Linked DNA regions of Thermocoleostomius sinensis A174. The protein of the gene in region 1 binds, or shares a complex with, the protein of each later gene. Links are inferred from orthologs where the notes say so. Each region holds a gene or a part of one and is shown on either strand. Other genes may lie near its edges. The genes, in order: OXH18_RS06180 and sufU.

Region 1 (8,024 bases):
ATTTGGCTTAATTTTTCGCCTTTTACCTTTTGCCTTGATCTCCCACTCCCTACTCCCGACTTCCCCCGTTGAAAGCGAGAACACTTCCCAATGACAAGCACATCAGTTAAATCCCTAGTCAATCAGCCCTATAAATACGGATTTGTCACCAACATTGAATCTGATGCCATTCCCCCTGGCTTGAGTGAGGATGTGATTCGCCTCATTTCTGCCAAAAAAAGTGAGCCAGAGTTCATGTTAGAGTTCCGCCTCAAGGCTTATCGCCACTGGCTGAAGATGGAAGAGCCGAACTGGGCAGCAGTAGGCTATCCAGCGATCGATTACCAAAATATCGTTTACTACTCGGCTCCTAAGCAGCAGAAGAAACTGGAAAGTTTAGAAGAAGTCGATCCGGCGTTGTTGGAAACTTTCGAGAAGCTGGGTATTCCCCTCTCAGAGCAGAAGCGGCTGTCGAACGTGGCAGTAGACGCGATTTTTGACAGTGTTTCTGTCGCCACCACTTTTAAGGAGAAGTTGGCTGAGAAGGGTGTGATTTTCTGCTCTATCTCTGAAGCATTGCAGAAATATCCCGATCTGGTGCAGAAGTATTTGGGCAGCGTGGTTCCCACCAGCGATAACTACTTTGCCGCGTTGAACTCAGCGGTATTCAGTGATGGATCATTTGTCTATGTGCCCAAGGGAGTGCATTGCCCGATGGAATTGTCCACGTACTTCCGGATCAACAATGGCGAGTCGGGGCAGTTCGAGCGCACGCTGATTGTCGCAGAAGCAGACAGCTATGTCAGCTATTTGGAAGGCTGCACGGCTCCCATGTTTGACACCAATCAGTTGCACGCGGCGGTGGTGGAACTAGTGGCGCTGGACAATGCTGAAATCAAATACTCCACCGTACAGAATTGGTTTGCAGGCGACGAAAACGGTAAAGGTGGGATTTACAACTTCGTCACCAAGCGCGGCTTGTGCCAGGGCGTGAACTCCAAAATCTCCTGGACGCAGGTAGAAACCGGATCGGCGATCACCTGGAAGTATCCCAGTTGTGTGCTGGTGGGCGACAACTCGGTGGGCGAGTTCTACTCGGTGGCGCTGACCAATAATTATCAGCAGGCGGACACCGGAACCAAAATGGTGCACATTGGCAAGAACACTCGTAGCACGATCGTCTCTAAGGGGATCTCTGCTGGAAAGTCGAAAAATAGCTATCGCGGACTGGTGAAAATTGGACCCAAGGCAGAGGGGGCGCGCAACTACTCACAGTGTGACTCGATGCTCATCGGAGACACGGCTGGAGCCAACACTTTCCCGTATATTCAGGTGCAAAACAACAGTGCCAAAGTGGAGCATGAAGCCTCAACTTCCAAAATTGGCGAAGACCAGTTGTTCTACTTCCAGCAGCGCGGCATTTCCTTAGAGGACGCGATCTCGATGATGATCAGCGGTTTCTGTAAGGACGTGTTTAACCAACTTCCGATGGAATTTGCCGTTGAAGCCGATCGACTGTTGGCGCTGAAGTTGGAAGGTAGTGTGGGTTAAAGCGGTGGGGGCGTAGCCTTTACGCCTCTGCTAAAAGGAGAGGTATGGTTCAAACTCTGCAAACTAGAAATGTTACTCTGCGCGATCTGATCGAAAAGTTTCAGATGCAACTGGTTCGGGACGAGCAGTTCTTGCCGAAGTGGCAGAGTCGTTTACCTAATCTGAGTGAATTTGAGAAGCAGGTTTTGAACAAAGTCAAGGTGGGTTATTTTAACCTGGTTGCTGATCCTCCGGTCCTGGAGAAGCCGATGCAGTTGGCGATCGTGGCTCTTATTCTCTTCCTCGAAGGTTTTTATCTGCCTCCTTTTCTCTAGAGATTGGGTTAGATTAACTTTTGGCATACATGATGACATCTCTAAACCCGGCTCAACCCAGTTTTGACAGGTTAACCCATGGAGGAAGTTTTACATTCGCAAAATTAGTTAAAAACCCGGTCTATCAGTACGCTACATCTAAGTTCTTCGAGCTTCGTAATCTTGGTAACGAACTTTATGATGTTCTCAAAATTTTAAAGCGAATTCGTCAGCTATAGAAATTATCCATATTGCAGCAGTTAAGAGGTTAAAGCAGGTGATTGTTGAAGGTAGCGAAACCATTCTCACAGTGTGGAACTTAACCGCCAGTGTTGATGAAACGCCGATTCTCAAGGGTTTAAACCTAGAGATCAAATCCGGTGAAATTCACGCCATTATGGGCCCCAACGGATCGGGCAAAAGTACTTTTTCTAAAGTATTATCTGGTCATCCCGATTATGCAGTAACGGGCGGTGACGTGATTTTCCAGGGACAGGATTTATTGGAACTAGAACCGGAAGATCGGGCGCGATCGGGCGTATTTATGGCGTTTCAGTATCCGCTAGAAATCCCTGGCGTTAGCAATCTTGATTTTTTGCGGGTGGCGTATAACTCTAAGCGCAAGCATCAAGGGCTAGACGAACTGGATGCCTTTGATTTTGATGAACTGGTGCGCGAAAAGCTGGATGTGGTCAAAATGGACGCAGCTTTCTTAAACCGCAGCGTCAATGAAGGCTTTTCTGGCGGTGAGAAGAAGCGCAATGAGATTTTGCAGATGGCACTGCTGGAACCCAAACTCGCAATTCTAGATGAAACCGATTCCGGACTAGATATCGATGCACTGAAGATTGTCGCGAATGGCGTTAACCAACTTTCAACCCCAGATAATTCCATTCTGGTGATTACTCACTATCAACGCTTGCTGAATTATATCGTGCCGGATTATGTCCATATCATGGCCAACGGGCGAATTTTGCGTACAGGCACGAAAGAACTGGCGCTGGAAGTGGAGGAACGCGGCTATGACTGGATTTTGGCAGAAGCGGGGGTGGGAGTCTAATGAGTATTCAAGCGTCCGCTCCAGAGCAAACCGGAGTGCGCAATGCTGCTCAGCAGCGTCTCGAGTTTTTGTCACATTTGCTGAACCTAGCGAAACAGGCTCCGGTGCAGTCTGGTTGGCTGCAAGACCTGCGCAATCGAGCCGCAATTCGAGTCAGCGAACAGGCCTTCCCTACCACACGTGATGAAGAATGGCGCTTCACCGATTTGTCGGATTTGGTGCGGTTGAAGCTAGAGGCTGCCAGCGATCACTATTCCTCTGCCAATCTCGATAGCGTTAATTCTTTTGCCCTGCCCGAAACCTCTGCTCGACTAACGTTCATCAACGGCGTCTATGCGGCTGAATTTTCCACGATTGGGCAATTGCCTCCTGGTTTGATCATCAGCAATTTATCTGGGCTAACAGGTACCGATCGCTTTCACGCCTATTTAGGTCAGCAATCCGGTGCAGAAGAAGTGTTTACAGCGCTGAACACTGCTGGCTTAAGTGACGCAGCGATCGTGTTTGTGCCCAAGAACTTGGTGGTAGAGGCTCCGGTTCATCTGCTGTTTATCAACACCACGCGCAGCACCGCCGCTTTGATTCAACCGCGTTGTCTCATCGTGGCAGAAGCCAACAGTGCCATTACTTTAGTAGAAGCATATGAAACGATCGGCGAGGGCACATCCTTTACCAATGCTGTTACAGAAATTTGGTTGGCAGAAAACGCTGAGGTAAATCATACACGACTGCAACGAGATAATCTGGCGGCTTTCCACATTGGCAAAACAGCGATCGCTCAAGCGCGAGATTCTCGCTATACCGGCAATACCATTAATTTGGGCGCAAAATTATCGCGTCACAACCTGGAGGTTTATCAAACGGGTGAACAAACGCAAACCACACTGAACAATCTCACCAGGATTCACGGTGAACAGACCAGCGATACCCACAGTACGATTGCCCTGACGCATCCGTATGGAACAACTCGCCAACTGCACAAGTGCATTATTGACGATCGGGCCCACGCCATCTTTAACGGCAAGGTGTTTGTTCCTCAAGCGGCGCAACTCACCGATGCTGGACAACTAAACCGCAACTTGCTGCTGTCGCCCAAAGCCAGGGTCGATACCAAACCACAACTAGAGATTGTGGCTGATAATGTGAAATGCACCCACGGGGCCGCCGTCGGACAACTCGACGCCAACGAAATCTTTTACTTGCAAAGTCGCGGCATTCCTGCTGCTGAAGCCCGTCACTTGCTGGTTTCCGCTTTCGCTCAAGAAATTATCGATCGCATCCCGATTGACTCCCTGCAACAACAACTGTCTCAGTAAAGGTGTCTCAGTAAAGGCAGTTCGCGAACTGCCTTTACGTGTGAACTCACTTCCTAACCCTACTCCCCAATCTCGCCATGACTGCCATCCAAGAAAAAACCCTTGCTGCAAAAGTCCGCGCCGATTTTCCGATTCTCCACCAAGAAATCCACGAAAAGCCGTTGATTTACTTCGACAATGCCGCCACGTCCCAAAAGCCCAACGCGGTACTGGAAGCCTTGCAGCATTACTACGAGTTTGATAATGCCAACGTGCATCGCGGCGTTCACACGCTCAGTTCGCGGGCAACCGATGCCTATGAAGGCGCACGGGATAAGGTAGCAGCGTTCGTTAAGGCGGCATCCCGTCAGGAAATTGTGTTTACGCGCAATGCCAGCGAAGCGATCAACCTGGTGGCTTATGCTTGGGGCAATGCTAACGTGCAGGTAGGAGACGAAATCATCCTATCGGTGATGGAACACCACAGCAATCTCATCCCTTGGCAACTCTTGGCACAGCGATCGGGCGCGGTGTTGAAGTTTGTGGAACTTACTGAGACGCAGGAATTTGACTTAGATCATTACAAGTCGTTGCTGTCAGATAAAACCAAACTAGTCTCAGTCGTGCATGTTTCCAATACACTGGGCTGCATTAACCCTGTTCAGGAAATTGTGCAACTAGCGCATCACGTGGGGGCACGGGTGCTGATCGATGCTTGTCAGAGCGTGCCGCATATGCCGATCGACGTGCAGAGTCTTGGCTGTGATTGGCTGGTTGCCTCTGGACATAAAATGTGTGGCCCCACCGGAGCCGGATTCCTCTACGGCAAGCTGGATTTGCTGCGATCGATGCCGCCGTTTTTGGGTGGGGGCGAAATGATTGCCGATGTGTTTTTGGATCACTCTACCTATGCCGATTTGCCTCACAAGTTTGAAGCGGGAACTCCGGCCATTGCGGAGGCGATCGGATTGGGAGCAGCGGTAGATTACCTGAGCAATATTGGGATGGACAAAATTCATGCCTACGAGCAAGAGTTGACGAGCTACCTGTTCCAGCAGCTTGCCCAGATCCCCGAAGTCAAAACCTACGGGCCCAACCCCAACGCTGACGCCAGCAATCGCGCCGCACTAGCTTCGTTTACCACCGGAGCGGTGCACCCCCACGATCTATCCACTATTCTCGATCAAGCGGGGATCGCCATTCGCGCCGGACACCACTGCACCCAACCGCTGCATCGGCACATCGGCGCACAGTCTACCGCCAGAGCCAGCCTCTATTTCTATAACACTCGCGAAGAGATCGATGCGTTTATTGTTTCGTTGAAGGAAGCGATCGAGTTCTTCGGCAGCATTTTTGGTTAGGTATCAGTCAGGGCGCGTCGCGAAGCGCCCCCACCCCATCCTGTTATTTCACCAACTCCGGGCGTTTATCTTCCGGCGATTCCACCTTCGCATCGTCAGGGGTAGCAACCACGGCTGCTTTCTCTTCAGCGGGTTCCTCTTCTGGTAAACCCCAAATGCGACGATAGGCCTTGACGTACTCCACGGCTGATTTATCCCAGCCAAAATTTTGCGCCATGCCTCGCTGCTGAAGTTTGCGCCACGGTTCCTTAAAGTGATAGCCTTCCCACGCTCGCACTAGACAGGTATAGAGATCGAGCGGCTCATAGCGATCGAAGCAATAGCCTGTCCCTGTTTCATTCGCTGGATCATGGTGCGTTACCGTATCCACTAGTCCACCTGTGCGACGCACGATCGGCACACAGCCGTAGCGCATCGCCATCATTTGGCTAATGCCGCAGGGTTCAAATCGAGATGGCATCAAAAAGGCGTCACATCCAGCATAGATGCGGCGGGCCAAGGTGTCGTTGTGCAAAATATAGGCGGAAACTCGCCCCGGATAGCGAGAAGCCAAATGCCACATCTGCGTTTCATAATAGCGATCGCCCGTACCCAGCACCACAAACTGAGCATCACTGTAGGCAATAAAGCGGTCGAGAATTTGCAGCACTAAATCCAGACCTTTTTGCTCCACTAAGCGAGAGACCATGCCCAGCAAAAACGCCCCAGAATTGACTTCTAGCCCCAGTTCTTCCTGAAGGGCAATTTTGTTTTGCTTACGATCGTCGATCGTCTCTGCCGTAAAGTTTTGAGGAATGTAGCGATCGGTTGCAGGATTATAGGAATCGCGATCGATGCCGTTCAAAATTCCAACAGTTTTACCAGCAATGAACGACAGCAACCCCTCTAGTTGCTCTCCATAAGCAGGCGTTCGAATTTGCTCTGCATAGGTAGGCGAGACAGTGGTAACCAGATCAGCAAACTGCACCGCTGCCGCCATGGTGTTGTGCCCCTGCATATACCAAGGACACCAGGTAATTTGCTCTAGCCGCCAGCGCCACGGCCCTTGATAGGCTAGGTTGTGAATGGTAAAGACCGTGCGAATATCGGGGTCTTCGTAGAGCCATACTGGAATCATTCCCGTATGCCAATCGTGACAATGCACTACTTCCGGCTTCCAATAGTTCCAGCAAAACTCCACGGCTCCATTGGCAAAGAGCGTGAACCGCCAGTCTTCATCTTCACCATAGTAGATGCGACGCGGTGAAAAGGACGGATGACCAAACAGGTAGAGCGGTACATCCGAGTTCGGCAATTTTGTTTCATAGACTTCAAAATCTTGAAACATGGCTGAGCCTTGCCAAATCGAGTCTTTGGGAATTCGGATTTTGTCGGGCAAGAAGCCGTAGTATGGCATGAACACCCGGACATCGTGCCCCATCGCCTTTAGCACTTTCGGCAACGCTCCCACTACATCTCCCATACCCCCAACCTTAGCAATCGGAGCCGCCTCTGCCGCCACAAACAGAATTCGCATAATAGTCCCTGTGTCCCCCGCAAACAACACGCTTCAGACCACAACATCTCAATAAGTTGAGATTTGTTACCGAGTTTTTACCAATCTACAACAATCCTTCCACGAATATCTAACTTCGTTGGATCTGCTCGAAGATTTCTGCCAGGATATCGGAGGCTCCTTGGTTGCGTAGCTGTTGGGCCAGTTTTATCCCGATCGCTTCTGCCTCAATTGCTGCACCCGTGATACTGCCTTTCACCATTTTTTTGCCGTCGATGCTGGCCACCATGCCCGTTAGAGTCAGTGTATCGCCATCAAGAACCGTGTTCACCCCGATTGGCACTTGGCAACCGCCTTCTAATTCTCGCAGAAACGATCGCTCAGCATAGCAGCGTTGCGCCGTGGGAGTATGTTCCAACGCTGTTAGTAGCTCAATAATTTCTGCATCATTGGCACGGCACTCAATTCCCAGTGCACCTTGTCCGACTGCGTGTAGCGAGACTGCTGCTGGAATCACCTGATGAATGCGATCGGCCATATTCAGTCGCTTTAACCCTGCCACCGCCAGAATAATGGCGTCATATTCGCCAGCATCTAGCTTTTGCAGCCGCGTATTCAAATTGCCGCGAATATCTTTAAATGACAAATGCGGATAATGATAGCGCAGTTGCGCCAAGCGCCGCAGTGACGATGTACCAACCACCGCCCCTGCTGGCAACGTCTCCAACTGCTTGTCTTGGTGATTGGCATGTACCACCAGTGCATCCGCCGGATCTTCGCGCTCGGTAACGCAGCCCAGCATCAAACCTTCTGGCAACCGAGTCGGCAAATCTTTAAGAGAATGCACGGCAAAATCGATTTCGTTGTTGAGCATTCCCATTTCTAATTCTTTGGTGAACAGACCCTTGTCACCGATTTTTGCCAATGCTACATCTAGGATTTTGTCGCCTTGAGTACTCATGGTGTGTACTTCAAAGCGGCGATCGGCGA
Region 2 (7,965 bases), 920 kb from region 1 along the record:
TGAACATTCCTAGCTTGCCTAGCTTGAGCGCTTAGCTAATGCTGGTGTACGACCGCTCAAGCCGGTCATCAGCTTCAGGGATAAAAATCTTAGAGGCCACAGCCGCCCCATAATCCACAATCCGGATCGGCGTATAGCGACGATCGGCCACCATTGATTGGAAAAAAACCGATCGAGAAAGTCTGTGAAGCCCAGAATTGTCAAGTTTTCTAGCTTACGCCAGCGTTCATAACGGCGCAGCACCCGTTCGCTGCCTAAGTCTTCACCTTGTTGATGAGCCGTTATCAGCACCTCTGCCAATGCTGCCGCATCGCGAATGCCTTGATTTAAGCCTTGCCCTCCGACTGGATGGCAACAATGGGCTGCATCCCCCACTAAGGCCAAGCGGGGATGGACGTATCGATCGCTTTGCATTAACTTAACCGGGAACAGCCGCCGCGGCCCCTCTAATTCCAGCTTTCCTAGCTGCCCTTGATAGCGGCGATCGAGTTCTGCTAAAAATTCAGCTTCCTCTACCTCTAACCAATGCTGGGCCTCCGCATGAGGAGCCGTCAGCACAATTTGGCAGCGGTTGTTAGGCAGCGGTAGAGTGGCAAAGGGTCCGCTGGGCCAGAAGTGCTCGCGAGCAATGTTTTGGTGAGATTTTTCTGGGTGTAACACCACCGTGACGCAGGATTGCCAATACTGCCAGCCCTGAGTACGAATGCCAGCCGCCTCGCGAATGGGAGAGCGAGAACCATCGGCCGCAACCAGCAAGTTCGTTTTGATCTGTTGCTGTTCTCCAGCGATCGAAACAGTCAAGGTAGCATTCTCTCCGTAGCTAGCATCAATCAACTTAGCCGGACAGAGCCATGTGACATTCTCAGCATTCGCTAGCGCCTTCAGCAGGGCAGCCACCAGCACTCGGTGTTCTCCCACATAGCCCAACTCCTCTGTTCCCACGTCCTGCGGCTGCAAGTTGACAACCATCGGACAATCAGCATCAGCTAGACGAATTTGCTGAAAGGTTGTGATCTTTGGCAAAATCTCTGACCAAACGCCCAGTCCCTGAAAAATTTGCCCCGATAACAGCGTAATAGCATAGGCTCGGCGCTGCTGTAGCCCAGCGTCGCGGGAGTTCGCTTCAATTAGAGCAACCCGTAACCCAGAGTTCTGGAGGGCACAAGCAAGAGTGAGACCAACAATGCCAGCACCGACAATCGTGACATCGTAGTCGAGGGATGAGGAATTGGGCGTTGGGGGTTGGGAAAACTGGGAAAGTGAACGAGCGGGTGGGGAAGGAGTCAGGGATGAGTGCTGGACGGATGATACCATTGAGGTCTAAGGCGAAAGTAGCAGACTAAATTATTAGACTAAATTATTAAACTAGGTCGTTCTACTTTGTATTGTGCCGCGATCGATGAATCCTATCAAGGCATAAAGCGTTAGGGCCACCAGGCGTACGCCTCGACTATCACGGTTTTTTCAACGCTGACAGCGGATCAAGCCACAGCAATACTGCCTGCTTCAATTCATTCAAATCGCGATAGACGCCCTGTTTTACAAATTGCCCGATCGCATCGAGGGGCGAAAACTCGGTTCCCGTTTGCCAATTTACATCCTGTCCCAACGGCGTCAAATGATTGCCTTTCAGAATTTTGACCGCCGTTAGCGTGGGAAAGCGTTGCTCCATCACTTCGCTCAGCGACTTAGTTTGATCAATATCGTCATTGGTGAATTTGATTAATAAATTACGCTGAACTTGATAGTTCTTTGTAATCAAGTCATAGGTTTCTTCAGGCGACGGGGTGAACTCTACATCAAAGTTAGGAGCCACCATCTGTGGAATGAACTGGGATGGAAACTGAGAACCAAATTGAGAAGCAAATTGAGTGGCAAATTCGGAGGTGAATTTTGAAAATTGCGATACTTGTTCCAACATTGGAATCGATCGACGAGCAGGATAATTATTGAATGAAATCAGAATATTTCCGGCTCGTTCTTGGGGAAACAGGCTGCCAATCAGTAAATGCAGCTTACAGCCCATACTGTGACCAATTCCATAGATAGGTAAAGCGCGGCTACGAAGCATGGTTTCCTGTACATAGTCCAACGCCAGATTTGACAACCGCATCACCCGCTGGGCGATCGTTGTATGATCCAAGGTATTTAAGAACGGCGTTGCCACCACCGCATAGCCTTGACTAGCCAAGAATTCCAATAAACTCCGATAGGTGATTTGGGGGGCCGTGGCCACAAACGCCCCTCCCAGAAAATGGACGATTGCGGTTGGGCGCGGAGGTACTAATACCCAATTGCCGTAAATTTCCTGCCACTCCATAGAATTGCCTGCATGATGCCCTGCGGATGTACTTATTTATCCTAGCGATTCAATGAATTGAATTCAGAGCTTAGCAGGAGTTCCAGCAGGTGAAACGGGCAATTTTGCCAAATTCTCTGGAAATAGTTCGATCGCCATGTTTTCATCCTCTCGAACCGAGAGCGATCGTTTAATTTGTCCTAACAATAAGGGCTGAGATACGCCTGGCTCAGGGTGCAGCACTGTGCGGGCACGAATCGTGAGCTGATCTTCTCCGCGCCCCAGTCGTCCCATTGAGAAGAGATCGCTGGCAGCTTGCTGCAAGGTTGCTGTTAATTCTGATTCGGTAATTGTTGGCGGCACGACGATGACGGCTTGGGCGGCCCCTGAGTCGAATACAGTAGAGAAGCGGACAGCCCCTGGAATCACAGTCCGCGTGAATGGGACAAGCCCTAGCGAAAATAAACCAACGGTGAGCACAGCCATGAATCCGGTGACACCAACCAGGCGAAACCGAATCCCCCATTTCAACAAAAATGCCAGCCCGGATAGTGCACCGAAAGCCAACGTAGCAATTCCAGCCCATTGGGCGTAGGTGGAAAAATCAGCGGTAGTTAGCATAGAGGAAAAAGCTAAACGCGAAAAAATAGTTCGTTTACTCATTACTGACAAAACCAGCGGGTTGAGGGCTGGTCGTTTCTTGCTCAAGAGCCGCTTTGAGCGTATGCCAAGAAAGATTGGCACATTTAATCCGGACAGGAAACTGGGCTACGCCTTGCATGACATTGAGTTTACGAAACTCTTGCGGAAATTCGGCTTCCCCCCGCATCATGGCTTGAAATTTCTGCACCATTTCCAAGGCTTCCTGTTTGGTGCGGCCTTTGAGCGCATCGGCCATTAAATCTGCCGAAGCCATGGCGATCGCACAGCCTTCGCCTTCAAACTTGGCTTCCTCTATTCGATCTGCTTCCAGGTTCAGCCTCAGTGTTAGTTCGATCGTATCGCCGCAAGACGGATTGTGTCCCTTTTGGTAACGGTCGATCGGATCGGTTTTGCCTCGATTGCGAGGCTTTTTATAACGTTCCAAAATCACCTGTTGATAGAGATCGCGTAAGTTATCCAGCGGCATGACTTATAAAGTGATCCATTTTCACTCTCCATGTCGATCCTATCAGCTTGCTTGAGTGCCGTGGTGAAGATTGCTGAGTGCATCCCACTTTCGTCTTGAGATTGCCGTCTCCGTCCTCATCCCCTGGCCCCTTCTCCTGCTGTGGAAGAGGAATTGAGGGTGAAGGCTGCCCTTACGAAGTGCTCTCTTTCCTACCTTACTTTAGTCTTTCCCCTGCTACTCTCCTCACAACAATGGGCATTATGAAGGTGTCCTTTCGCTTTTGTATGGGCTACTGCTTATGAGGTTAGAGATAACCAGGTATAGTTAAGGTCGGATGGCTGCATTTATGAAGTTTGATCTTGGCTAGCAGGCTGGGTATTTCTTGTCTCTGGTTTCTGCGCTAGTGGTGAACCCCGAACTTGAAGTTATATTAGCCTGGAGGCTCGCTGAGTTTACGCATCTATGAACGCTGTTCCCTCTTCATCTCCTTTTTCTCAGGATTTGGCTAGAACTCTAGCGGCTGACATTGACAACAGTATCAGCGACAACAGTATCAGCCACAGTGCCAACCATGAGCCTGTCATGGGAATGACCATCCAGCGCATCAAAGCAGGTATTGCATCTATAACAGGTCAGGTGATTGATGTGACGGTTCATGCGAATAATTCAGGGGTTGCCCCGGCGATATCTACGTTAGATGAGAGTGGGTTGAATCAGGCGGAACCAGCACGGTTAGACAATGGTGCTGTCCATCTCAACTCCACAGAGACTAGTGACTCTCCTGCTACTTCGAGTGCGTTGACCACTGCAAAAGGCTCGTTTTCCTCGTTTCTCGCCCCTCTCAAACAGGATACGTTCAAGCAAGTCGTCACCTCGGTAGAAGGTAAGCTAGAGGTGGTGAACCAGACGCTGTCCATGCTGGATGATGCTCTGAGTTCACAGAAATTTGATGCCATTTTGGATGAAATGCTGCGATCGATCACCCTGAAAACGGGCGAACTTCTCAATGCCGATCGCACCACAATATTTATTTTAGATGAAGAAAAAGATGAGCTTTGGTCGATCGTGGCTAAAGACGAACGCGGCAATAATTTGGAACTGCGGGTTCCAAAAAACGTCGGCATTGCGGGTGCAGTGGCTACCACCAAACAAGCCGTCAATATTCCCTATGATTTCTATGCCGATCCGCGATCGAAAGCTGCGCAGGAACTCGATAAGAAGAATCACTACCGCACCTATACGATGCTGACCATGCCGCTATTGAGCGAGAAGCGGGGTGAAACCGGAGCCGAAGACAACAAGCTTGTGGCGGTGGTGCAGTTAATTAACAAACTCAAACCAAACCATGATCCCCATGCACCCCTAGAGCAAAAAATCGATTTACAAGGCTTTACAGCAACAGATGAACAGCTTTTTTGGGATTTTGCGCCTTCAATTCGGCTCATTTTGGAATCATCGCGATCGTTCTATCAAGCTACACAACAGCAGCGGGCCGCCTCGGCTCTGATGAAAGCCACGAAAGCTCTGAGCCAGAGCAGCCTCGACCTAGAGGAAACTCTGAAAATGGTGATGGACGAAGCCAAAGAACTGATGCAGGCCGATCGCAGTACCCTGTGGTTGGTGGATCGCGATCGGCATCAGCTTTGGACAAAATTGCCCATCAACGGCACATTGCAAGAAATTCGCATTCCAATGGAAGCAGGCTTTGCCGGACAGGTGGTACAATCCGAGCAACCGCTGCTGATTCCGTTTGACCTCTACAATCATCCTAATTCCGATACGGCTAAGGAAACTGACAAAAAAACGGGCTACCGCACATGCAGCATGTTGTGTATGCCCATCTTTAATGCTGATAAAGAGCTAATTGCTGTCACTCAACTAATTAACAAAAAGAAGCAAGGCGATCATCTGCCCTACAATCCCGAAACCTACCCAGAAGCGCCCGACTGTTGGCGAGCCAGCTTCAACCGCGCTGACTTGGAATTCATGAAAGCCTTCAACATTCAAGCTGGTGTTGCCCTGCAAAACGCTAAACTGTTTGCCACCGTAAAGCAGCAAGAGCAGATGCAGCGCGATATTTTGCGATCGCTGTCCAATGGTGTCATTTCCACCGATAAAGATGGAAAAATCATTGCCGCGAACGAAAGCGCTAGGGAACTTTTAGGACTAGATGCAAGGGATGTGATCGAAGGCAAAGCGGTGGTTGAATTGATTCAACTAGAGAAGGGCGATTTTCCCCGCTGGTTTGAAATGGCGTTGCGAGCGCAGGACGATCGCAATCGTCAGCAATACTACCCCGATCAGACGCTGCAAGCTTTTAATGGAGAACAGCATAGCATTAACTTATCGATTAACACCATTGCCGATGCCAACGATGAGCAGCAGATATCCGGAGCGCTGGTGGTGATGGATGATATCAGCGATGAAAAGCGCCTGAAAAGCACCATGTATCGCTACATGACCCAAGAGTTGGCTGAACAGTTGCTCAACAGCGGCGATGCTAAACTAGGGGGCGATCGCAAAGAAGTATCAGTCCTGTTTTCAGACATTCGCAGCTATACAACGCTGACGGAAAGCATGGAAGCCGAAGAGGTGGTAGCCATGCTCAACGAATACTTTGAAACGATGGTAGATGCTGTCTTTGCCTACAAAGGCACCTTGGATAAATACATCGGCGATGCGATTATGGCAGTGTTTGGATCGCCACTGGAACTCGAGGAACACGCTTGGATGGCGGTACAAACGGCGATCGAAATGCGCCATCGCTTGGCTAGTTTCAACCAACAGCGTCCGTCCCATCGCCGCATCAAGATTGGAGTCGGCATCAACTCGGATAGTGTCATCAGTGGCAACATTGGTTCCAGCAAACGCATGGAGTTTACGGCAATCGGGGATGGTGTCAATTTGGGATCGCGCTTAGAAGGAGCTAGCAAACACTACGGCACCGATATTGTTATTAGCCAAAGTACCTACAATAGTTGCCGCGATCGCATTTGGGCCCGCGAATTGGACTGCATTCGCGTTAAAGGCAAGCTGCAACCCGTCAGCATTTACGAACTCGTGGGGCTGCAATCTGAACCCCTCACTGATGCTCAGAAGCGATCGATCGAGCTATATCACATAGGACGAGACCACTATCTCAATCGCCGGTTCACCAAAGCCCAAACTGCATTCGGCACAATCTTGGAAGAGATCAATGCTCATGATCAGGCGGCAGTTCTACACGTCAACCGTTGTGGCTATTGGCTCAGCCACCTTGACCTGATTGATACTCACTGGGACGACGGGGTGTGGACGATGAAAGAAAAGTAACGGAAGCAAATGCGACACAGCCACGGGGGCTTGTCGAGCCATCAACGTTTGAAGGGGCAAAGCGAATGATACGATCGCCCTATTCTGACTTCCATCTTCGATCGACATGAAACGCTTGATCTCCATTCTGGTTAGCCTGATCATTCTCCTGTTTATCTATTGGAAAATCGACTTTGATGGACTCATTCAAGTGTTGCGCAACTGCGATCGGTTGTGGATGGCAATCAGCCTTGGCATGGTCATTCCCATCACCATGCTCACCGCGTGGCGCTTACAGCAACTCATGCCCAATTCTTCCCCAGCTTCCCATCCGCCCCAACCCCCAGCTTCCCTAGCCTTCGCCGAAGCCAATAAACTTATCCTTGCTGCCAGCAGCCTCAATATGGTGTTGCCCTCCAAAATGGGCGATATTGCTAAAGCCTATTTCATGCAGGATCGGGGACATCTTACCGGCTCTTTAGCGTTATCGCTGGTGGTGTTCGAGAAAACCTGCGATATGCTGTCGCTGCTGCTGTGGTGTGTATTTGGGTTACTGCTGTATCCACAGAAAGATGTGTTGTTTTGGGGCATGACGTTCGGTGTCACGGTTGGTTTACTGCTAGGGTTAGCTATTCTTTGCTTCCCCAAATTTGCCCGATCGTTCTTTGCCTTAGTTCAATCCGTTTCACCCAAAAAGTTGCGAGCTAAGTTAGGGAAAATGAGTTTTGCCTGGCAAGAAATGCACGATTATTTCTGGCGAGATAAGCAACACCTGTTGAAACTTGCTCTCACATCTATTTTTATTTGGTTTCTGCACTTGTTGCAGATTTGGTTTTTCATTTTGGCTCTGAATGCCTACACCCCATTTTTGACGAATTTGGCGCTGTCGCCCTTAGCCATTTTGGCAGGGTTACTGCCACTTACCTTCGCGGGGGTTGGCACTCGCGATGCCGCCTTGATTTTGTTCTATCAGCCCTATTTCGATGCGGCCACTGGGGCCGCTTTGGGAGTATTGTGCACCTCACGCTATTTCCTGCCAGCGATCGGCGGGTTGCCATTTCTGCAAAAATATCTCAACCTTGCAAAACGCTCTAAGCCATTAGCCTAGATCTGGCCCTGACTCATAGCCAACCCCTGCGGCACGACAAGGGGCATAGCTTTCCAAGGCAGGAACAGGCTTAGCCAAGCAACGACTAGCTTGATGCGTTTGGGCATGGTGAAACAGCAATGACTCAGATAATTGAAAATCCAATGGATGTGGGGG

Evidence for each region.
Region 2: the proteins of OXH18_RS06180 (region 1) and sufU are in contact, whole or in part, in a solved structure (PDB 5XT5), measured with the Bacillus subtilis proteins. The link is inferred for Thermocoleostomius sinensis A174 from one-to-one orthologs.

What each region holds. Positions count from the first base shown.
Region 1 is NZ_CP113797.1:1,417,096-1,425,119, forward strand. Bases 3,428-6,407 are described here. They hold OXH18_RS06180 (SufS family cysteine desulfurase), read left to right. Parts: upstream 3,428-4,276; coding sequence 4,277-5,539; downstream 5,540-6,407. Other genes in these bases: sufD (Fe-S cluster assembly protein SufD), read left to right, coding at 3,428-4,199; glgA (glycogen synthase GlgA), read right to left, coding at 5,583-6,407. Outside these bases: Fe-S cluster assembly protein SufB, read left to right, coding at 91-1,530; OXH18_RS06165 (hypothetical protein), read left to right, coding at 1,575-1,844; Fe-S cluster assembly ATPase SufC, read left to right, coding at 2,101-2,883; more of sufD, read left to right, coding at 2,883-3,427; more of glgA, read right to left, coding at 6,408-7,055; hemC (hydroxymethylbilane synthase), read right to left, coding at 7,165-8,024. UniProt on the Bacillus subtilis protein: Type II cysteine desulfurase that acts as the initial step in the SUF-like Fe-S cluster assembly pathway.
Region 2 is NZ_CP113797.1:493,948-501,912, reverse strand. The notes cover bases 1,692-4,612. They hold sufU (Fe-S cluster assembly sulfur transfer protein SufU), read right to left. Parts: upstream 3,429-4,612; coding sequence 2,955-3,428; downstream 1,692-2,954. Other genes in these bases: OXH18_RS02110 (adenylate/guanylate cyclase domain-containing protein), read left to right, coding at 3,873-4,612; OXH18_RS02120 (Ycf51 family protein), read right to left, coding at 2,384-2,920; OXH18_RS02125 (DUF1350 family protein), read right to left, coding at 1,692-2,320. Outside these bases: OXH18_RS02130 (FAD-dependent hydroxylase), read right to left, coding at 19-1,314; more of OXH18_RS02125, read right to left, coding at 1,454-1,691; more of OXH18_RS02110, read left to right, coding at 4,613-6,722; OXH18_RS02105 (lysylphosphatidylglycerol synthase transmembrane domain-containing protein), read left to right, coding at 6,829-7,809; OXH18_RS02100 (hypothetical protein), read right to left, coding at 7,801-7,965. UniProt on the Bacillus subtilis protein: Part of the SUF-like system that mediates the biosynthesis of iron-sulfur (Fe-S) clusters. Acts as a sulfurtransferase and thus transfers sulfur from SufS to SufB.